Regions from separate parts of the Kumtagia sp. genome, predicted to be linked through region 2. Evidence: predicted binding sites of a transcription regulator. Region 2 holds the regulator's gene; the other holds the start of a gene.
What was found. Region 2 encodes PhoB, which activates phosphate uptake and scavenging genes when phosphate is short. Its sites were predicted from a motif close to TGTCATNNANCTGTCAT; they were not measured.

Region 1: AC5JDC_RS09150 (alkaline phosphatase D family protein) is a predicted target of PhoB. The motif match lies at 4,641-4,657, and genes of this name have one in related genera.

What each region holds. Positions count from the first base shown of each region.
Region 1 covers NZ_JCACER010000021.1:84,219-95,436, forward strand. The annotation lists gene AC5JDC_RS09145 (beta strand repeat-containing protein) at 97-2,577, opposite strand; gene AC5JDC_RS09150 (alkaline phosphatase D family protein) at 2,988-4,568, opposite strand; gene AC5JDC_RS09155 (MmcQ/YjbR family DNA-binding protein) at 4,687-5,001, opposite strand; gene olsB (l-ornithine N(alpha)-acyltransferase) at 5,036-5,887, opposite strand; gene AC5JDC_RS09165 (response regulator) at 6,073-8,346, opposite strand; gene lspA (signal peptidase II) at 8,451-8,966, opposite strand; gene AC5JDC_RS09175 (TrmH family RNA methyltransferase) at 8,966-9,811, opposite strand; gene AC5JDC_RS09180 (RsmD family RNA methyltransferase) at 9,960-10,967, opposite strand; gene AC5JDC_RS09185 (DUF1772 domain-containing protein) at 11,034-11,218, opposite strand, start outside.
Region 2 covers NZ_JCACER010000001.1:62,415-73,632, reverse strand. The annotation lists gene AC5JDC_RS00335 (heme biosynthesis protein HemY) at 1-912, shown strand, start outside; gene AC5JDC_RS00330 (tellurite resistance TerB family protein) at 927-1,406, shown strand; gene AC5JDC_RS00325 (glutamine amidotransferase) at 1,399-2,121, shown strand; gene AC5JDC_RS00320 (hypothetical protein) at 2,131-2,349, opposite strand; gene phoB (phosphate regulon transcriptional regulator PhoB) at 2,433-3,122, opposite strand; gene phoU (phosphate signaling complex protein PhoU) at 3,135-3,842, opposite strand; gene pstB (phosphate ABC transporter ATP-binding protein PstB) at 3,865-4,689, opposite strand; gene pstA (phosphate ABC transporter permease PstA) at 4,705-6,021, opposite strand; gene pstC (phosphate ABC transporter permease subunit PstC) at 6,018-7,478, opposite strand; gene AC5JDC_RS00290 (PstS family phosphate ABC transporter substrate-binding protein) at 7,568-8,593, opposite strand; gene AC5JDC_RS00285 (hypothetical protein) at 8,807-9,622, shown strand; gene AC5JDC_RS00280 (AraC family transcriptional regulator) at 9,583-10,491, opposite strand; gene AC5JDC_RS00275 (phytanoyl-CoA dioxygenase family protein) at 10,677-11,218, shown strand, end outside.

The DNA.
Region 1 (11,218 bases), on a different contig from region 2:
GGTGTGGCGGAACCTATGCGCCCGTGCCGGGGCTGTTGTGGCTGCAACGCGGGACTTGCGCCTGCGCATCGGAGGCGGATTCAAGGCCATGCGTCATCAGACCACCACGAAGTCGGCCGCCGACAGCGCAAGACCGGGCGACAGCGCGGCGAACTTCACCGGGGCGAAGGCGCTGGCCGAGCCGTCGGCGTCGTAGAACAGCGAGCCGGTGGTGGAGTTATAGAGGATGCGGTCGTCGGCGTCCCTGGCTGCGAGCGCGATGTCCTTGAAGGCCGAGGCGTCGAGCGTGCCCAGCGTGGTCAGCGCCGTGAAGATGGCGTCGTCGAGATGGATGGAATCGTCGGCAACGCTGAAGTCGGCGATGCGGTCGACATTGCCGGCTCCCAGCGCGGTGGAGAAGCGGAAGGCGTCGGCGCCGCCCATGCCGAACAGCGTGTCGATGCCGCCGCCGCCGTCGAGCACGTTGTCGCCGTTGTTGCCGCGCACCCACTGGCGGATTTCGTTGCCGGTGAGGTCGACGGCGGAGGTGGCTGTGAGCGAGGTGGTGTTGAGGTATTCGACGCTGACGCCGGCGGCCAGCACGAAATCGACGCCGGCGGCGAGGCGGTCGTGGCCTTCGCCGGCGATCTCGACGATCAGGGCGGCGGCGGCATAGACGATGTAGGTGTCGTTGCCGTCATTGCCGATCAGCGTGTCGGGCACGCCGTCGTTGGGGAGCGGCCCGGTGCCGCCGTCATGCAGGATGTTGGCGCCGTCGTTGCCGGTGAGCGTATCGCTGAACAGCGAACCCCTCAGATTCTCGATGCCGGAGAGCGTGTCGCCGCTGGCATCGCCGGACGACGCTTGCGGCCCGGCCTGGCCGAGATCGACCGTCACGCCCGCCGAGGAAGCGGTATAACTGACGGTGTCGTCGTCGGCCCCGCCATTCAGCGTCTCGACCGCCGCGCCGCCGAGCAAAGTATCGTTGCCGGCCCCGCCGTTCAGGATCGCCGCGCCGTCGAGGACATCGTTGCCGGCCCCGCCGTCGAGCGTGCCGGCCCCCGTTCCGGTCAACCGGTCGGCGAACGCCGCGCCGATAGCGTTCTCGATGCCCGACAGCGTGTCGCCCTGGGCGTCGCCGCCTGTGCCGGTGCCGGCGGCGAGATTGACGATCACCGCGGCGGCGGAGCTGGAATAGTCGGCCGTGTCGACGCCTCCGCCGCCGGTGAGGGCGTCGGCGCCCGCGCCGCCGATGAGAACGTCGTTGCCGAACCCTCCGGTGATTATGTCGTTGCCCGCCAGGCCGTCGATGCTGTCGTTGCCGTCGGAGCCGATCATGCGGTCGGCGCCCGCCGACGCGACCAGCGAAACCCGGAACACGTCGAAACCGGTGCCGTTGCCGTCGACGCCCACGCCGGTGTCGGTCGCCTGCGTCTGGAAGGTGACGTAACGGCCGTCGGCCGAGATCGAGGGCGTGTTCGAAATGTCGTTGAGCTCGCTCCCGTCGGCGGCGACGGACAGGCGCGTCACCGAGCCGGTCACCATGTCCTTCAGGAAGATGTCGCGCAGCCCGTTGGTGTCGCCCTGCACCAGGTTGTCGGCGGCGCTCATGAAGACGACGAAGCGGCCGTCCCCGGAGATCACAGCCTGGATGGACAAGTCGTTGCCCTGGCTGCCGTCGGTGGCGGTGGAGACCCGGGTGGTGGTGTTGGTCTGCAGGTCGCGCACGAAGATGTCGGTGGCGCCGTGGCTGTCGCCGGCGACCAGGTTGGTCGCGTTGCTCTCGAACACGACGTAGCGGCCATTGCCGGAGATCGAGGCGGCGAAAGACTGACCGTCGCCCGAACCGCCGCCGGTGGAGGCCGAGACCAGGGTGGTGGTTCCGCCGGCGATATCGCGGACGAAGACGTCGGTGACGGCGCCGTTGCTATCGTTGGTCGTCAGGTTGCTGGCGGAACTGACGAAGGAGGCGCGGTTGCCGTCGTCGGACAGGCGGGCGACCAGGGAGTTGCCGTTGGCCTGCGACTCGTCGTTCGCCACCGAGATGCGGGTGACGAGGCCGGTCGACAGGTTCTTGACGAAGGCGTCGCTGAAGCCGTTGCTGTCGCCGGCCACCAGGTTGTCGGCGGTGCTCTGGAAGCCGATGACGGCGCCGTCGCCGGTGACGCTGACATTCTGGCTGGCCCCGTTTGCCTGACTGCCGTCCGACGCGGTCGAGACGCGGCTTGTCACGCCCGTCCACATATCCCGCATGAAGATGTCCAATGCGGCGTTGGTGTCGCCGCCGACAAGGTTGGTCGCCATGCTGTTATAGAACACGTAGCGGCCGACATCGGAGATGGCCGCCACGCTGGAGACGTTGTTGCCCTGCGTGCCGCCGGTCGCGGACGAGATCAGCGTCGTGGTGCCGGTCAGCGTATCGCGCAGGAAGACGTCGAAGAAACCGTTGACGTCGCCGCCCACCAGATTGGTAGCGGTGCTCTGGAACACGACGAAGCGGCCGTCGCCCGACATCACGCCGCCGGTGGCGATGTTGTTGGCGCTCGTGCCGCTGCCGTCGACCGAGACCCGGATGAGCGAGCTTACGTTGACGGACATGACAGGAATCTCCCCGGAACCGAAACTGATGGCGACGCGAGCCGGAAAACCTAAAAGAAAAGCGACATTGAACGGGGAGCCTGCTCGCGCGCTGACCTCGTCGTTGTGCACGATATACGTGTGCTTATGCCTCGGCAATAATCCAGTTGTTGGATGCCCCCGCCGAGAATTGGCCCTCCGGATCGGAGTGCAAATAACTACCCGTGCTGGAGTGCGTCCCTGAGAGGCGCGGCGGTTCCGCCGATCCAGGCGCTCGACGCCGCCTGCGGCGGCGGCATCGATTATGTCGCACGATCTCCTGCGGCGTCTTCTCCAGGACGCTGTGGCCCGGCCTGCGCGTCGGTTGGACCGCGGCGAACCCAAAGGCTAAACGGAGTGGGGTCTACCCCCCAACCGCTATGCCTGCGACGTTACGCCGACCGCACCGGATCGAGCGTCACCTTGTAGAGCTCGTTGTCGTCGCGATCCATCAGCCGCACCGTCATCTGCTCGCTGGCGCCGTCTATGTCGGCCAGGCCGAAGAACTGCAGGCCGGCCGAGGGCGGCAGGTTCTGGCCCTGCTCGGCGGTCGGCGCCTTCACGAACTTCAGCTCGGGGCCGAAGGTCATGTCGAGCTCGCCCGGCCCGAAGGTGCCGGCATGGATCGGCCCCGACACGAATTCCCAGAACGGCGTGAAGTCCTGGAACTTCGCCTTTTCCGGCGTGTAGTGATGCGCGGCGGTGTAGTGCACGTCGGCGGTGAACCACACGACGTTGTCGATGCTGGCGTTCTTGACGTAGCGCAGCAGGTCGGCCACCTCCAGCTCGCGGCCCTTGGGACCGCCGCTGTCGCCGTTGGCGATCGCTTCCGCGCCCTTCTTGTCCTTGGCGTTGTCCCACACGATGATGCCGATCGGCATGTCGGAGGCGATAACCTTCCAGGTGGCCTTCGAATTGGCGAGCTCGCGCTTCAGCCAGCGCATCTGCTCCTCTCCGAAGATGCGCGAGGCCGGCGTCATCTCGTCTTCCATGGCAGGACCGTTGGGACCGCGATAGGAGCGCAGGTCGACGAAGAACACGTCGAGCAGCGGGCCGTAGGCGATTTTGCGGTAGACGCGGCCGGGCTCGGCCGGCTGAAAGCGGATCGGCGTCATCTCGTGAAAGGCGCGCGCGGCGCGCGCGTTAAGCAGCGGCACCGACTTTTCCGTGTAGCGGTCGTCGGCGGAAAGGTCCTTGGAGGCCGACCAGTTGTTGGTCACCTCGTGGTCGTCCCACTGGAAGAAGGTGGGAAGCGCGGCGTTCATGGCGCGCACATGCTCGTCCATGAGATTGTATTTCCACTGGCCGCGGAATTCGTCCAGCGTCTCGGCGACCTTGCGCTTCTCGTCGGTGACGACCTTGTTCACCCACTTCGTGCCGTCCTTCAGCTCCACCTCCTCCTTCAGCGGGCCGTCGGCATAGATCGTGTCGCCGGAGTGCAGGAAGAAGTCGGGCTGATGCTTGAGGATGGTGGCGTAGCTGTACATGCCCTTGTCGTCGATGCCCCAGCCCTGGCCGACCGTGTCGCCGGACCAGGCGAAGCGGACGTTGCGCTTCGAGGCCGGCGCCGTGCGGAAGCGGCCGACGATCGGCTCGGACACGGTATTGATGTCGGAAAGGTCGGCCGCGACCATGCGGTAGAATATCTCCTGGTCGGAGGCGAGGTCGGTCAGCAGGCGCTTCACCGCGAAATCGCTTTCCGGCAGGGCGCCGAGTGGCGGCAGCTTTACGGCGTTGGCGAAGCTTTCGGTGGTGGACACCTCGAACGCGACGCTGGCGGGACGGTCGACGCGGGTCCAGATCATGGCCGAATTGACGTCGACGTCGCCGGACTGCACGCCGTGCGTGAAGCTCGGCCGCTGGTTGGCGCGCGAGTAATAGGGCATGGCCAGACCCGACAGGCCGACCAGGCCGGCCGCTCCGGTGGTCGCCAACAATGCGCGACGGGTGATTTTCTTGCTGACGGGGTTCATGGCTGTCTCCGGATGGCTTTGAACAGGCGCGCGGAAACTCGGGCTTGCGGGTGACAGGCGGGTGTCGCCCCGATGAAACTTCTATGACGCTTCGATGGCGGGGGAAACGCGACTGGCGTCAGCCCCGGCCGGACCGCTTTTTCCGTGTCTGGAACCTGACCGCGCATTCCAGCCGATGCGTGAGTTCCCGATCGGATATGGCGTCCAGGCGTACCAGGATGGCCGGCCAGCCCTTGTAGTGGTCCGTCTCGAAATAGATGTCGGGCGCCGCTTCCATCAGCGCCGGTTTCTCCTCCAGCGGGCACATGACGACGACCGTCCGCGGGTCCTTCACCCGGCAGATCGACTTCTTGCCGACCTTGAGCGAGGGCGTGCCGTAGGAGGTGCTTTCGACGATGCCGGGAAGCGCGGCCGCCGCCTTGCGCAGCCGCACTAAGGCGGGTGCGAGCGTATCCTCCTCGATCGGGTCACGCTGCGAGACGGCCGGGCTCCTGGGTATAGTAGCTGATATAGCGCTGCTGGATTTCCTTGACCGGCAGCACGACGAAGACGTCGACCGTTTCGAAATCCCGGTCGACGACGCAGCCGTCGCCGATGCGCGCGCCGAGCCGCAGATAGCCTTTGATCAGGGGCGGCATGCGCGAGAATGCCGATTTGGCGTTGATCGCCTCGGCCGGCATCAGGTCCATGCCGACGTAGCGGCCGGGCAGGGCGCTGACGTCGAACTCCGGCGTCGCGCGGCAGTTCCGCGCCAGGAAGGACAGCGCTTCGGCATGGGTGGCCGGAAGGCTGCCATGGAAGGAGGCGCAGCCCGCCATCACGTCGATGTCGTGGTGCAGCACATAGGCCCAGATCGCCTGCCACAGCGTCTCGATCGTGCGCTTGGATCGGTATTGCGGCAGCACGCATGAGCGGCCGAGCTCGAGGAAACGCTTGCCCGGATGCCGGCTAATCAATCCTCCGAGATCGAACTCGTCCTCGGAGTAGAAGCCGCCCGCCAGCGCTGCGCCCTCCTCCCTGAGCATCCGGTAGGTGCCGACGATGCGCCTGTGCTCCGGGCCGGGCAGCGACTGGTCGAAGACCAGGATGTGATCGCACACGGCGTCGAAACGGTCGGCATCGCGGCGGTCGAGCACCTGCAGCCGGTTGCTCCCGGCGCCGAGCTCCTCGTAGAAGACGCTATAGCGCACCTCCTGGGCGGCGGCGATCTCGGCATCGTCGCGGGCGAGCCGCGCCTCCAGCGGGCCGATGCGGCCGAGCGTGCGGCCGGCAATGCCGGGCCGGGGCTCCACGCCGGGAACCAGCCCCTTCACGTCCATGGCGACATCGACCGACGGAACAGCTGTTTGCACGGGTGATTCTCCTTCGAACAGCCGGCACGGCTTCGAGATACTGGCGCTGTGCAACAGATGTATGAAAGTACCGTGACGGCTGCACGCGCTCAAGCTCATGGCCGCTGACATTTAGGTTATCTTCGCCGGCTTCGGCCGTCGTTGAGACGGCTTCAGACCATGCGCTGCTCGACGGCATGGACGAGCGCGTCGGGATCGATCGGCTTGGTCACGAAGCCGCTGGCGCCGTGGGCGAGCACGTCGTGGCGGGTCTTTTCCTGGCTGTCCGCCGACAGCACCATGATCGGCACCGGCGGTAGGTCGTTCTCCTCCTCGTGGCGGCGGATCAGGGCTATCGCCTCCAGCCCGTCCATGATCGGCATGTGCAGGTCCATCAGCACGACGTCGTGCCGATCCTTGCGCGGGCTGGTGACGGCTTCGACCGCCGCCTTGCCGTTGCCGACGACCTCGACCCGGTGGCCAGCCTTCTGCAGCGTGGTGCGGGCGAGCAGCGCGTTGATCTCGTTGTCTTCGGCGAGCAGGACGGACAGGCCTGAGAACCGGGCGCTGCGGCCCTTGGCCGGCCTGCGGACGACGGACGCGGGAGCGATGCTGGAGGCGACGGCGGCGCCCGACAGCAGAACGCGCAGCAGCGTCTCGCCGCGCACCGGCCGGGCGAGGAAGGTCACGTAGCCGCTGGCGCGGAAGTCACCCAGCGCGCCTCGGTCGGTCGGCGCGATCAGGGTGATCGCCTGGCTCGAGGAGAAGCCCGCCTGCTTCAGCCGCTTCAGCACGCGCCCGTCCGGCGATTCCAGCGCCGCGTCGACCAGCAGCGCGTCGCAGGGTCCGGCCAGCTCCAGCGCCTGGTCGATCGAATAGGCGACGTCGACGGTGCCGCCATAGGCGCGGATGGTGCGGGCGATCGCGTCGCACTCCACCTCGTTCTTCGACAGGATCACCGAGCGGTGGCCCTCCAGCACCAGGCCGCGCGCCAGGCCGGCAGTCGCCTCCAGCGCCGGGAGCTCGAAGGCGAATTCGGAGCCGAGCCCGTAGTCGCTGGAAACCGTGATCGTGCCGCCCACCGCCTCGACGATGCGGCGCGATATGGCGAGGCCGAGCCCGGCGCCGCCATGGACGCGCGTCGAGCTGGTGTCGGCCTGCTCGAACTCCTCGAAGATGCGGTCCATGTCCTCCTTGCGCAGCCCCGGTCCGGTGTCGGCAACCGCGAAGCGCACCATCTCCATGCCGTCAGGACCGGGCTTCAGCGACACCGTCACCAGCACGCCGCCGGTTTCGGTGAACTTGATCGCGTTGCCAACGAGGTTGAGCAGCACCTGCCGCACCCGGCCGGGATCGGCGGTGATGGTATGCGGCACGTCCGGCGCGACATGGCAGCCGAGGCCGATGCCCTTGGCGAAGGCGCGCGAGGCCAGCAGCTCGACCACGCCCTCGACCGTCTCGCGCGGCGAGATCGGCTGCGGCTCCGGCACGAAGCGTCCGGCCTCGATCTTGGAGAAGTCGAGCAGGTCCTCGATCAGCGCCAGCAGGGCGCTGGCGGAGGTCGACACCGCGCTCACATAGGTCTTCTGCTCGGCCGAGAGATTGGTGTCGGCGAGCAGCTTGGCCATGCCCATGATGCCGTTCATGGGTGTGCGGATCTCGTGGCTCACCGTCGCCAGGAAACGCGACTTGGCGAGGCTCGCATATTCGGCGCGCTCGCGCGCCCCGATCAGCGCGGCCTCGGCCCGCTTGCGCCCGGTGATGTCGCGGGCGATCGCCCGGTGCGACACAGCCGCGCTGGCAAGATCGCGCACCGACAGCTCGATCCAGGAGAACCAGCGCGTTCCGGCGGGCGTATGGATAGACACGTCGGTCGAGCTCAGGCATTCGCCCTCGGCGAAGGCGGCGTCGGGGACCATGCCGACCTCGATGCCGAGATCGGCGAGCCGCATCCCGACCAGCTCGTCCTGCGGCCGCCTGACCAGGTCGGCGAAGACGCGATTGGCATAGACGATGCGTCCGTCGCGATCGCGATGGATGACGAGGTCCCCGAGCGCATCGATGAGGCCGAGAAAATGCTCCTCACTCTCATGCATCTCCCACATGCGGTCGGCGAGGCTTTCGATGCGGGCGGGCGTTGCCGTCTCCGCCGCTTCCGCCTGCGGCCGCCGACGGGTGCCGAGGCCGCGCACCAGCACTGCCAGGCCGACGGCGCCGAGCGCCAGAAAACCCATGACCAGGACGGCCTGGGCATTCAGGAAATAGGCGGCTGCCGCGAGCAGGGGGGCGGCGATGACGATGGCGGTCTGCAGCACGACGAGCTGCGGTTTGGTCGGCAGCGAGCCGGCCAGCGGGTCGACAGGCGCGGCCTGCGGCAGGACCGGCGCTTCGACGCCGCCGTCCATGCTCTTGCCTTCGAGGGTGCTGTGGACGATGGGGGCCGTCATCCGGTTATTCTACTCCGGTGTCGTTCCCGAAGCTTTCTGCAATTCGCTCGCATTTTAGCGTTCCGCCATTTTAAGGGTGCGGCGCGAGCATTTCCGCCGGCCGGTTACGTCTGGCGCCCGCCTGATCCATCGTCCGACGGAGCTTCCTTTCGCGCCTGCCGCCAGGAGAGCAGCTCCTGAAGCACGACCGCGGCGGCGCCGACCGAGATGAAGGCGTCGGCCAGGTTGAAGACCGCGAACGACCAGACCGGGGTATGGAAGAAGATGTAGTCGATGACGTGGCCGTGGATGGCGCGGTCGATCACATTGCCGATGGCGCCGCTGACGATCAGCGCGAAGCCCAGCCGCGCCAGCACCTGCCGCGGGTCGGAGCGCAGGGCGAGATAGAGCACGAAGGCGATGACGGCGATGGAGATGGCGACCAGCCCGCGGTCGCCGACCCAGGAGAACATCGAGAAGGCGACGCCGGTGTTGTAGGTGCGGTAGAGCGCCAGGAACGGCAGCAACTCCACCGGGTCGTGCATGGCCAGCCGCGTTTCCACCAGCCATTTGATCCACTGGTCGAGGGCGATGCCGGCGGCGGCGATCCCCGCATAGATGTGCCATGAAGGTGCGCGCATCAGGCCTCGTCCGTTGCAAGCGTCAGCGCGGCGCGCCGGATCTCGAACAGCATCACCCCGGTCGCCACGGCGAGGTTGAGCGAATCGGCGCGGCCCGCCTGCGGGATGCGCACCAGCTTGTCGCAGGTCTCGGCGAGCGCGTCCGGCAGGCCCTGCTGTTCGTTGCCCATCAGCAGCAGCACCGGCTTCTTCGCATAGTCGACGCTGCGGTAATCGACGGCGCCCTTGAGATGCGTGCCGGCGACCAGCCCGGCAAAGCCCTTGCGCCAGGCGAGAAAGGCCTCCTGCGTCGTCCGCGCCACCGGCACGGCGAAGATCGAGCCCATGGTCGCCCGCACCGTCTCCAGCCCGAACGGATCGGTGGTGTCGCCGACCAGGATGATGCCCTTGGCGCCGACGGCATCGACGGTGCGCAGCACGGTGCCGAGATTGCCGGGATCGCGCACCCGGTCGAGCCCCACCCAGACGTCGCCCGGTGCCGGACGGATGTCGGTCAGCTTCAGGAAGCGCTGCTCGAACACGCCGACCACCGTCTGCGGATTGTCGCGCCTGGTGATCGCCGCGAGAATCTTTTCCGAGACCTCCAGCACGTCGCCGCCGGCCGCCACCGTGCGTGCCGCGACCTTCTCGACGGCCGGGTTGCCGAGGGCGGATTTGGCGAAGACCAGCGTCTTCACCCGCCAGCCGAGGTCGAGCGCGTCGATGACGAGCTTCAGGCCCTCGGCCATGAAGGCGTTCTGCTGGTCGCGGAACTTCTTCAGCGCCAGCGCCTTCAGGTCTTTCACCAGCGGGTTGGACAGGCTGGTGACTTCCTTGACGCGCCCGACACGCAGTTGGCCGGTCATGATGCGCCCCCTCCACCACGCTTCGCGTGGTCCCCCTCCCCCGTAAACGGGGGAGGATCGAACGGCGCCGCTGGTTCCTCCCCTGCGAAGCGGGGGAGGGGGACCACGCGAAGCGTGGTGGAGGGGGCGCTGCTCAGGGGTGAACGACTCATCCCGCAACCCATCTGGAAAACAATGACGTGGAAAGCGCCCGCCCGGCGCCCTTCTCGCGGATCACCAGCTCGCCCGATTCGACGCGGCCGCCCATGCCGGCGAAGGTGTCGCGCATCAGCGCGTGGATGGCGAAGAAGGAGGCGCGGATCGAATAGGCGGTGAGCACGACGGCGAGCGGCTTCGGCGTCAGGATCGACCGGCAGATGTCGGCGAGCCTCGGCAGGTCGTCGAAGAGCTGCCAGACCTCGCCTTTCGGGCCGCGGCCATAGGCGGGCGGGTCGAACAGGATGATGTCGTAGCGGCTGCCGCGGCGCTCCTCGCGCTCGGCGAACTTCATGGCGTCCTCGCAGATCCAGCGGATCGGCTTGTCGCCGAGCCGTGCCATCTCCTGGTTCTCGCGCGCCCAGCCGATCGCCTTCTTCGAGGCGTCGACATGCGTCACCTCCGCGCCGGCCTTCGCCGCCACCAGCGAGGCCAGCCCGGTATAGCCGAACAGGTTGAGCACTTTCACCGGCCGCCTCGCGCCGCCGATCAGCCCGGCCATGTGATCCCAATGCGTGGCCTGCTCCGGGAACACGCCGACATGGCGGAACGAGGTGAAACGGCCGAGATAGTCGATGCCGTCGTGACGCATCGGCCAGGTCTCGCCGAGCGGCTGTTTCGGGAAGCGCCAGCGGCCAAGCCCTTCCTCGTCGGTGTCGCCGGTGAAAGTCGCGTCGGCCTTGCGCCATTCGCCCTCCGGCAAGGCCTTGCGCCAGATCGCCTGGCCTTCGGGGCGGACGATACGGTAGGCGCCGTACTGTTCCAGCTTCTCGCCATCGCCGGAATCGAGCAGCGCGTAGTCGTCATTGGGCAGGACTTCGAGGATCACCGGCAGGCGCTCGGGCGGCAGCATGCCTTCGCGGCGTGGGCGCGGCTGTGCCTCTGCTTGCCGCTCGGGCGGGCGAACTGCCTGCCCCTGCTGGCGCCGGTCGTCGCCGCGATTGTGACGCGCTGGTTTCAAACGATCGCCTCGCTGGAAGATGCCGTCGCTTCTGCCACAGCCGGCAGGACGGCGCAACAAAGGCGGCTACGGGCTGCGCTGGATGGTGAGCAGGGCGGAGAACAGGGCGACCAGTCCTGCCAACTTTGCCGCCGCCACGACCATGTGCCCCGTTTCCCACTGCCGCCGGATCGTCTCGAAATTCTCCGGCATCGGGCCGGGCTTCCAGGTGGCGAGGATGTTGTTGGCGGGCAGGACGATTGCGATCCAGG
Region 2 (11,218 bases):
GACGTCGATTTCCCGCATGCCAAGACGGCGGCGCTGGAGGCCAACCGGCTGCGGCCGGATTTCGTGCCGGCGGCGCTCGTCGCGGCGCGGGCGCTGTTCCGCGGTGACGACACGCGCAAAGGTGCGAAGATCCTCGAGGCTGCCTGGAAGGCCGAGCCGCATCCGGACGTCGCCGATCTCTACGTGCATGCCCGCCACGGCGACGCCGTCGCCGACCGTCTGACGCGCGCCAGGCGGCTGCAGTCGCTCAGGCAGAACCATCCCGAATCCTCGCTCGCCGTCGCCCGCGCCGCCCTCGACGCGGCCGACTACCGGCTGGCGCGCAAGGAAGCCGAGGCGGCGATCCGCATGCAGCCGCGCGAGGGTGCGTGGCTGCTGCTCGCCGATATCGAGGAAGCCGAGACCGGCGACGTCGGCAAGGTGCGCCAGCTGCTCGCCAGGGCGGTGCGCGCGCCGCGCGATCCCGCCTGGGTGGCCGACGGCTTCGAGACCGATAAATGGGCGCCGTTCTCGCCGGTCAGCGGACGGCTCGACGCCTTCGAGTGGCGGGTGCCGGTCGAGCGGCTGGGCACGCTGATCGAGGAAGAGAAAGCGCCGGTCGCTCCGGTCGAGCCGCCGGTGCTGGAGGCGCCCGCTCCGGTTCCCGCGCCCGGGCCGGTGGTCGAGGTCCAGGCCGAGCCGGCGCCGCCGAAATCGGTGCCGCCGCCCGCCCCGGAACCGGCGAACGACCGCAAGCCGGCCGAGCCGCAGCCCGCGAAGCCGGCTGCCGTCGCCGGCGTGGTTGCACCGGCGTTTGCAGACACCACATTTGTCGATGATGAAAGCGAACCGACGCAGCCGCCCTTGCCGGACGATCCCGGCGTCGACCCTGACGAGGCCGCCAAGCCCCGGCGGCGCTTCAGCCTGTTCTGATGAGTGACCCCTCGATGCTCGAACGCATGATCTCCTTCCTCAAGGAGCTGCCGCGCAACGGCGGCACCGCCGCGCGCGGCGACGATCCGCGGGTCGCCGCGGCGGCGCTGATGTATCATGTGATGGATGCGGACGGCGTGCGCCAGGACGCCGAGTGGGACCGCATCAAGCAGCTGCTCGGCGAAACCTACCACATTGGCGGGCGCGAGCTCGACGATCTCGTCAATGCCGGCGAGAACGCCGAGCACGAGGCGATCGACCTCTACGCCTTCACCAGCGTGCTTAACCGGCATCTCGACGACGAGGGCCGCATCGCTTTCATCCGGCTGATGTGGGACGTCGTCTATGCCGACGGCGTGCTGCACGAGCTCGAGGACAACACGCTGTGGCGGGTGGCGGAACTGCTCGGCGTCGACGGCCGCGACCGCGTCCTGGCGCGGCAGGACGCGGCACGCAGGGTTCCAGGAGCCAAGGGCACGCCATCGAATGAGTAGGCTGGGGGCGGACGCCGGTCGACCGCGCGTCCTCGTCGTGCTGCATCAGGAAACATCCAGCCCCGGGCGGGTCGGCCACATGCTGATCGAGGCGGGGTTCGAACTCGACGTCCGGCGGCCGCCGCTCGGCGACGCGCTGCCGGAGACGCTTGTCCACCATGCCGGCGCCGTTGTCTTCGGCGGGCCGATGAGTGCCAACGATCCCGAGGATTTCGTCAGGCGCGAGACCGACTGGCTGGCCGTGCCGCTGAAGGAGAACCGTCCCTTTCTCGGCATCTGCCTCGGCGCGCAGATGCTGGTCAACCATCTCGGCGGCAAGGTCGAAGGCCACCGCGACGGGCTGGTCGAGATCGGCTGGTATCCGCTCAAGGCCACCGACGACGGCAGGAAACTGATGCACTGGCCGGAGATGGTCTACCAGTTCCACCGCGAGGGCTTTTCGCTGCCTTCCGGCGCCTCGCTGCTGGCCACCGCCGAGCACTATCCCAACCAGGCCTTCCGCTACGGCGACAACGCCTGGGGCATCCAGTTCCATGCCGAGCTGACGCGGGTGATGATGCACCGCTGGGTGGTGCGCGGCGCGCACCGCTTCGAGCTGCCGGGCGCGCAGCCCGGCCGCGACCATCTCGGCGGCCGCATGATCTGGGACATGCACCTCAAGCGCTGGCTGGCGGAATTTCTCGAAACGGTGTTCGGAAAACCGGAGGTCGGCTGACCGCGAGCCTCAATGCTCGGTCAGCGCCTCGTTGAGCAGGTCGAGATCGACGTAGAAATAGCGCACCAGGCAGAGCTGGACCTCTTCGGCGTCGAAGCCGTGGCTCCTCAGATAGGAGACCGATTCGTAGATCGCCCGCCGGTCGACGAGCTTGGTCTTGATGCCGCCCTGCGCCTCGATGAAGGCGTCCATCTCGGCAATGTTCCGGTGCTTTGAAAGTGTCTGCATGTGTGCCCCCACATCACACGCACAAGTTTAGCGAATTGTGGATAACAAAATACTAACGATTGCGCGAGCGGTTCGTTGGGGGGCTATTCGTCGCTGATGGCGTAGCCGGCGCCGCGCACGGTGCGGATGACGTCCGGCATCCGTCCGTTGTTCACCGCCTTGCGCAGCCGTCCGACATGCACGTCGACCGTGCGCTCGTCGATATAGATCGTCTCGCCCCAGACGTTGTCGAGGAGCTGTCCGCGCGAAAACACCCGGCCGGGATGCCGCATCATGAATTCGAGCAGGCGGAACTCGGTCGGGCCGAGCCTGATCTCGCTTTTCTTGCGGTAGACGCGATGCGATTCGCGGTCGAGCACGATGTCGCCGACCTTGAGCACGGAGGACAGCACCTCCGGCTTGGCGCGCCGCAGCAGCGCCTTCACCCGCGCCACGAATTCCGGCGTCGAGAACGGCTTGACCAGGTAATCGTCGGCGCCGGTGGCCAGGCCGCGGACCCGGTCGCTCTCCTCGCCGCGCGCCGTCAGCATGATGATCGGCAGGCGCTCGGTCTCCGGCCGCATCCTCAGCCGCCGGCACAGCTCGATGCCGGAGAGCGCCGGCAGCATCCAGTCGAGCACCAGCAGGTCCGGCACGTTCTCCTGCAGCCGGATCTCGGCCTCGTCGCCGCGCGCGACGACCTCGACCTGGTAGCCTTCGGTCTCCAGGTTGTAGCGCAGGAGCACGCCCAGCGGCTCCTCGTCCTCAACCACCATGATTTTTGGAGCGATCATCGCGCCTCGCTTCTACTCGGCCAGCACGGTCGTCGCCGTCTCGTCCTGCTTCGGCCGGTTGGCCGGAAGCTGCGAGCCGGTCAGCACATAATAGGCGTTCTCGGCGATGTTGGTCATATGGTCGCCGATGCGCTCGAGATTCTTGGCGCAGAACAGGAGATGCGTGCAGGCGGTGATGTTGCGCGGATCCTCCATCATGTAGGTGAGGAGCTCGCGGAACACCGAGGTGTATTTGAGGTCGATCTTCTCGTCGTCGACGCGAAGCGTCCGCAGGTCCTCGGGCTTGCGCGCCGCATAGGCGGCGATCACGCCCTTGATCTGCGCCAGCACCAGCGTCGCCATGTCGTCGATGCCGTGCGACAGGCCGCGCGGCGTCGAGCCCTCGCCGACCGCGCCGACGCGCTTGGCGACGTTCTTGGCGAGGTCGCCGATGCGCTCCAGGTCGCCGGCCATGCGGATGGCGCCGAGCACGGCGCGCAGGTCCTGCGCCATCGGCTGGCGCTTGGCGATCAGCGTGATGGCGCTGTCGTCGATCTCGCGCTGCTTGGCGTCCATCACGGCGTCTTCCGAGATGATGCGCTGCGCCGCCGCCGCGTCGGTATGGAGCAGCGCGCGGATCGCATCGCGGACCATCGAGGCCGCCAGGTCCGACATCTCGCGGATCAGCTTGTCGATGTGCTCGAGATCCTGGTCGAAGGAGGAGACGGTATGTTCGCCCATTGCAGCTTTCCTCAATACCCACTCAGCCGAAGCGGCCGGTGATGTAGTCCTGCGTGCGCTTGTCGTCGGGATTGGTGAACATCTTGTCGGTCGCCCCCTCCTCGACGAGATAGCCCAGATGGAACATGGCGGTGCGCTGCGACACGCGCGCCGCCTGCTGCATGGAATGGGTCACGATGACGATGGTGTAGTTCTGCTTGAGCTCGTCGATGAGCTCCTCGACCTTGGCCGTGGCGATCGGGTCGAGCGCCGAGCACGGCTCGTCCATCAGGATCACTTCCGGCGACACGGCGATGGCGCGGGCGATGCACAGGCGCTGCTGCTGGCCGCCGGAAAGCCCGGTGCCGGGCTCGTTCAACCGGTCCTTGGCCTCGTTCCACAGCGCCGCCTTCTTGAGGCTCGACTCGACGATCTGGTCCAGTTCGGACTTGTTCTTGGCGAGCCCGTGGATCTTCGGTCCGTAGGCGACGTTCTCGTAGATCGACTTGGGGAACGGGTTGGGCTTCTGGAACACCATGCCGACGCGGGCGCGCAGCTCGACCACGTCGATCTTCGGGTCGTAGACGTCCTCACCGTCAAGCGTGATCTTGCCAGTCACGCGGGCCGAGTCGATGGTGTCGTTCATGCGGTTGAGGCAGCGCAGGAAGGTCGACTTGCCGCAGCCCGACGGGCCGATCAGCGCCGTCACCTGGTTCTGCCGGACGTCGAGGTCGACGTCGAACAGCGCCTGCTTGTCGCCGTAGAAGACGCCGACCTTGCGGCCCTGCATCTTGATCACTTCGTTGGGCTTCGCAGTCATACCGCCGCTCACCGCCTCTTCGAGTTTCTCTTGGCTCATGATGTTCATGATATCTGCCCCCGTCTACCAGCGTCTTTCGAATCGCCGGCGCAGCACGATTGCGGTGATGTTCATCGCCATGAGGAACACCAGCAGGATGATGATGGCGCCGGACATGCGCTCGACGAAGGCGCGTTCGGCCTCGTTCGCCCACATGTAGATCTGCACCGGCAGCGCCGTGGCCGGATCGAGCGGCGTCTTCGGATAGTCGGCGACGAAGGCCACCATGCCGATCAGCAGCAGCGGCGCGGTCTCGCCGAGCGCGCGGGCGAGCCCGATGATCGTGCCCGTCAGGATGCCGGGCGTGGCCAGCGGCAGCACGTGCTGGAACACGGTCTGCGTCTTGGAGGCGCCGAGCCCGAGCGCGGCCGAGCGGATCGACGGCGGCACCGCGGCCAGCGCGGCGCGCGTCGCGATGATGATGGTGGGCAGCGTCATCAGCGTCAGCACCAGGCCGCCGACCAGGGCAGCCGAGCGCGGCAGGCCGAGGAAGTTGATGAAGACGGCGAGGCCGAGCAGGCCGAACACGATCGACGGGACCGCGGCCAGGTTGTTGATGTTGACCTCGATGATGTCGGTGAGCCGCGTCTTCTTGGCGAATTCCTCGAGGTAGATCGAGGCGGCGACGCCGATCGGCAGCGCCAGCAGCAGCACGATCGCCATCATGTAGAGCGAGCCGATGATCGCGACACCCATGCCGGAGGTCTCGGGCCGGCTCGAGGCGCCGTAGGTGAACAGGCCGGTGTTGAACTTGCCGGCCATCGCCCCTTCGGCGCGCAGCTGGTCCATCCAGCCGATCTGCCGGTCGGAGACCTTGCGGTTGCCCTCGGCGACTTCGAGGTCGATCTGACCCTTGAAGGCGGAGTCGAGATTGGCGCCGGCGAGCACCCAGACGTCGCGCGTCGTGCCGATGAGGGACGGATCGGCGACGACCATGTCGCGAAGCTGCGTGCGCACGCCGTCGGAAACGAACCCCCGCAAGGCCGCGATCTGCGGCTTGTCGTCGAGCGAGATTCCCAGCTTCTGGGCCAGCGCGTCGCGGGCAAGCTGCGGATAGTTGGCCTTCACCAGCACGCTCGGATCGGTGTCGCGCCTGTCCTGCGGGTCGATGACCTGCGCGTCGAAGGTGATCGGCAGCAGGATCGAGGTCTGGAGGAAGGAGGTGTAGCCCTTGCCGATGATCGAGGCGAGCATCACCACCAGGAAGATCAGGCCGACCGAGATCGCCGCCAAGCCGTACCAGCGGAAGCGCCGCTCGGCGGCATAGCGCCGCCTGAGCCCGATGTCGCGGCGCGGCGGCGCCGAGGCGATGGGGAGGCTGCCGATCGCTGCGTCGGTCATTCGTACTGCTCCCGGTATTTGCGCACGATGTAGAGCGCGACGATGTTCATGACGAGCGTGACGGCGAACAGCGTGATGCCGAGCGCGAAGGCGACCAGCGTCTGCGGCGAGTTGAATTCGAGGTCGCCGGTGAGCTGGTTGACGATCTTGACCGTGATCGTCGTCATCGCCTCGAACGGGTTGAGGGTCAGGTTGGCGGCGACGCCAGCCGCAAGCACCACGATCATCGTCTCGCCGATGGCGCGCGAGGCGGTGAGCAGGATGGCGCCGACGATGCCGGGCAGCGCCGCCGGCAGGATGACCCGCTTGATCGTCTCGGAGCGCGTCGCGCCGAGCCCGAGCGAGCCGTCGCGCATGGCGCGCGGCACCGCGGTGATGATGTCGTCGGAGAGCGACGACACGACCGGGATCAGCATGATGCCCATGACGAAGCCGGCGGTGAAGATCGACTGCGCCTGGATGAAGGGCGAGCCGCCGGCGAGTGCCGCGCTGAGGTCGCGCAGGAACGGCCCGAGCGTCACCAGCGCGAAGATGCCGTAGACGATGGTCGGGATGCCGGCGAGCAGTTCGAGCGCCGGCTTGACCACGGAACGCACGCTGCGCGAGGCGTATTCGGCCATGTAGACGGCCGACATCAGGCCGACCGGAACGGCGACAAGCAGCGCCACGAGCGCGATGTAGAGCGTGCCGGCGAGCAGCGGGATCAGGCCGAACTGGCCGGCCGAGTCGGTGGCGCCGGCGGCGGCGAAGCGCGGGTCCCACACCGTGCCGAAGAAGAAGCCTGCGGGCGGCACGACGGAGAAGAAATGGAAGGTCTCGAACAGCATCGACAGCACGATGCCGACGGTGGTCAGGATGGCGATCATCGACGAGCCGAGCAGGCCCCACAGCACGACGCGCTCGACATTGTTGCGCGCCCTGGCCCGCGGCTGGATCGAGCGGATGCCGAGGGCGGCGCCGCCGAGCGCCAGCGCCAACGCCAGGACGCCGCCGGTCAGCCGCAGCGTGTCGCTGGTGCTGTTCGCCTCGGTGGCGATCGGGATCATGTAGTCCTGCGTGTCGGGTGCGAGCGCCGCGCCCTTGGCGGCGAGCGCCGGCTGCAGTTCGGCAAAGGTCGCAGGCAGGTTGTCGAGCGCCTGGGCGTCGAGCCGACGCAATGCGTTGGCGAGACTCTTGACCATGCCCAGCGCCAGCGAGCGGCTGGCGATCGGGCTGTCGGCGGTCTGCTCGGGCAGCTGCGCTTCGACGTGGCGCTCCATATAGAGCGAGGAGCCGACGCTCCACACGATGATCAGCAGCAGCGCCGGCAGGGCGGCGAGCATGAATGCCCACCAGCCGTGATAGTGCGGCCGGGAATGCTGCTTCTGAGCCCCGCCGGTCTGCGCGGCGGCGCGCCCTCGGCCGATGATGTAGGCGGCCACGCCGATCGCAAGGACGATGGCGAGAAAATAGATCATCGGCATCAGCGGAAACCCCGGGCGCTTACGATCTCGAACCTGAAAAAAGAGTGTCGCCGCGCGGCCGGGCCGCGCGGCGACATCGGATATTACATGGACTTGCCGGCAGTGAAGGCGTCGCGCTGTTCCTGACGCTCGCCGTCCGGAGCGGCGACGAGGCCGTATTCGGCGAGTGGGCCTTCCGGGCCGACCATCTGGTCGTCGAGGAAGAACTCGACATATTCCTTCAGGCCCGGCACGACGCCGAGATGCGCCTTCTTCACATAGAAGAACAGCGGACGGGAGACCGGATACTCGCCCGAGGCGATGGTTTCGGTCGAAGGCGTCACGCCGGAGACCGTCGCGACCTTCAGCTTGTCGGCGTTGTTCTCGTAGAAGGACAGGCCGAACACGCCGACGCCGGTCTTGTTCGAGTCGATGCGGGCGAGCGTCTCGGTGTAGTCGCCGTCGATATCGACCGCCTTGCCGTCCTTGCGGACCGCGACGCAGGCCTTGGTCACTTCCTTCTCGCCGACGCCGGCGGCCTTGACGGCCTCCTTGTCGCAGCCGGCCGCCATCAGCTTCTCCTCGAAGACTTCGCGGGTGCCGTGCTTCTCGCCGGGGATGTAGGCGGCGATGTCCCAGTCCGGCAGCGCCGGATTGACCTGGTTCCACTTGGTGTTCGGGTTGGCGACGAGCTTGCCGTCGACGACCAGCTGGGCGGCGAGCGCCTTGTAGAGGTCGGCCGGGGTCAGCGCCCAGTCCGGACCCTTGATGTCGGTGGCGAAGACGATGCCGTCATAGCCGATCTTGACTTCCTGGACTTCCTTGACGCCGGCGTCGACGCAGGACTTCAGCTCGTCCTCCTTCATCTTGCGCGAGGAGTTGGCGATATCGATGGTGTTCTCGCCGACGCCCTTGCAGAATTCCTTGATGCCGGCGCCCGAGCCGCCGGACTCGACGACGGGGGTCTTGAACTCGGTGAAGGTCTCGCCGAAGGACTCGGCGACGATCTTGGCGTAGGGCAGAACGGTCGACGAACCGGCGATCTGGACCTGGTCGCGGGCGGCGGCATAACCGGCCGAGGCGGCAAGCGCCAGGACCGCAGCCGACGCTGTGAGGATAGCTTTCTTCATTGGGCCTGCTCCTGTCGAAAATTCGCTAAGACGCCTTGTTCAGCAGCGTCGTGGAGAGGCCATAACGAGCCTATGTAACAGTTGGATGACAGTTTCATGTCGAAAGCATAACCCCTGCCGGGCGACGGCGTTCCGCCCTTGCCGGCAGGCGGCGACAGGTTCATAGTTCATCCCGCGCATGCCGGTCGAAGCCTGGAAACGATCGAGGCTACCATGGGCGAGCAGGATCTGCAGGCCGTCAGGGACGCGGTCGCCAAGGCCAAGTCCGCGCTGGTCTTCGAGGACTGGAAGCCGGTCGTCCATGCCGTCAGCCGGCTGGCCATGCCGGACATGCTGAAGGCGCTGGCGGCGCTCAGCGAGAGCGATCGCGAGCTGCTGCTGCGCAACGCGCTGGCGATCTTCGGCAACACCATGTCCTTCCAGCGCATCGAGTTCGCCGCCGGCGTCATCGACAACCGGGAGATCTACGATCTCGGCCTGCTGCCGGATCAGGTCAATGACGGCCGCGAGTTTCTCGGCTGCACCCGGCTGGACGATACCGGGGTGCAGAACGCCATAAACGACGCCATCAACAAGGCGCCGGCCGCGATCCGCGGCGGTGAAAAGGGCACCGAATGGGCGGCGCTGGCGGGCGAGGCCAATTCCTGCTGCGGCGCCTATTTCGTCGCCTGGAAGCCGATCCTGGTGGACCAGCGGCGCGTTCCCGGCGCGTCGCTGAACTCCAACCTCGCCGCCGCGGCGCACTATATGCTGTCGCGCTTCCACGTCTGCGCCGGCAAGGCGACCGTTTCGCAGATGCGCACCTTCATCGACGGCTACGATTCGAAGAAGCGCCTGGCGATCATGCGGGGCGACAAGGACCTGAAATCGATGGCGCTCACCCAGAACCGCCCTTTTCCGCCCGATTTCGCCATCAGGGCCTGGGCCTACAAGGGTGCCAGCGACGGTGAGGCGGATCGCCGGCGGTGCAACTCGAACACCGACACGCCCTACGTGTTTCCCGACATCAAGGGCGACGACCTGCCGTAGCCGTTCTGCGCCGGCTGGGCTTTCGGCCGCGCCCCCAGTTCGCTGCGCCGCCAGGCGGCCGGCGCGATGCCGACCGAGCGCTTGAACTCGCGGCCGAAGTGATAGACGTCGCAGAAGCCGCATTGCTCGGCGATCTCGGCCAGGGGGGCGTCGCTTTCGACCAGCAGCGCCTGCGCGTGCATGAGCCGTTCCCGGATGAGCCACTGGCGCGGGCCGGTGCGCAGGTGCTTCCTGAACAGCCGCCGCGTCTGCGAATGGCCGAGGCCGGTCACGGCCGACAGGTCGGACGCGTTCCAGGGCAGGCCGAGATCGGCGCGCATGGCGCCGAGCGCGGCCGCCAGCGGCGCCGGAACGTTCTGCGCGGCGGTGCCGGCGAGCGCATGGTCGACCATGGTCAGGAACTCGGCGACGAACTGGTTCAGCCGCAGGTCGAGGCGGGCATCGCGGCCGCGCATCGCCGCGAACAGCCGTTCGAACCACGGCGCCGGATTGGCGCTTTCCGCGAGGGCGGCGCGGGGCGGGCCGTCGCCGAACAGCTTTCTGCGCAGCGCCGCCGGATCGGGACCGTCCAGCCGGAACCACAGCACGGTCCACGGGTCCGCCGGATCGGCCATATGCGCGTGCGGTGCCTCGTTGGCGATCCAGGCGAGCTGACCCGGGCGCACCTCCAGGCGCTGCCCGAGCGTCTCCACCATGCCGCCGCCGGACAGGCAGTAGATGACGTCCTGGCCGGGATGGACGGCGCGCGCGACCCGGTAGTCGGGCGCGGCCGCGACCTTGCCGGCGCGCAGCACGCTGAAGGCCGTGCGCGTCCAGCCTGGCTCCGGAACATAGTGCAGGCTTTCCAGGAAAGTGGTCTTTTCCAGCATGCGCGTTTTATACAAAGACGCTGTCCCGTTTGTCCATTTCCCCGCGCGCGGGCCGCGTCTAATGTCACCTTCGAGAGTTTGAGGACCTCGACGGTTCGGCGTCGAAATCCGGGAATTCCGATGCCCGCGGCCATGCTGCCGGTGCCTTTCGGACCCAGCCGGCCGTGCATGCCAGGGAGAGACCGATGCTCGCGATGAGCAAGCAGGAAGCCGAGCTGTACGCTCGCGACGGATACATCATTCGCAAGGGGCTGCTGTCCGCCGAGGAGGTGCAGATCTTCCGCGACCGGGCCCGCGCTCAACTCGAGGCCGAGAGCAAGGCCGGCGCCGTGATGGCGAAGGGCGACAAGGAGGGCAAGACCACCCTCCTGAAGATGTGGAACACGGCGGAAGACGACCAGTACGGCTTTCTCGCCCGCGACGAGCGCATGGTCGACCTCGCCGAGGACGCCATCGGCAAGCCGATCTATCTCTACAGCCACAAGATGACCATGAAGCAGCCCAACGAGGGCGGCGCCTGGGAATGGCACCAGGACTTCGGCTACTGGTACAATTACGGCTGCCTGGCCCCCGAGATGATGAGCATCTACGTGGCGCTCGACAAGGCGACGAAGGAGAACGGCTGCCTGCAGGTGCTGAAGGGTACGCACAAGCTCGGCCGCCTCAACCACATCCGCGAGAACGACCAGACCAATGTCGAGCAGGAGCATCTGGAGGCCGCGCTGAA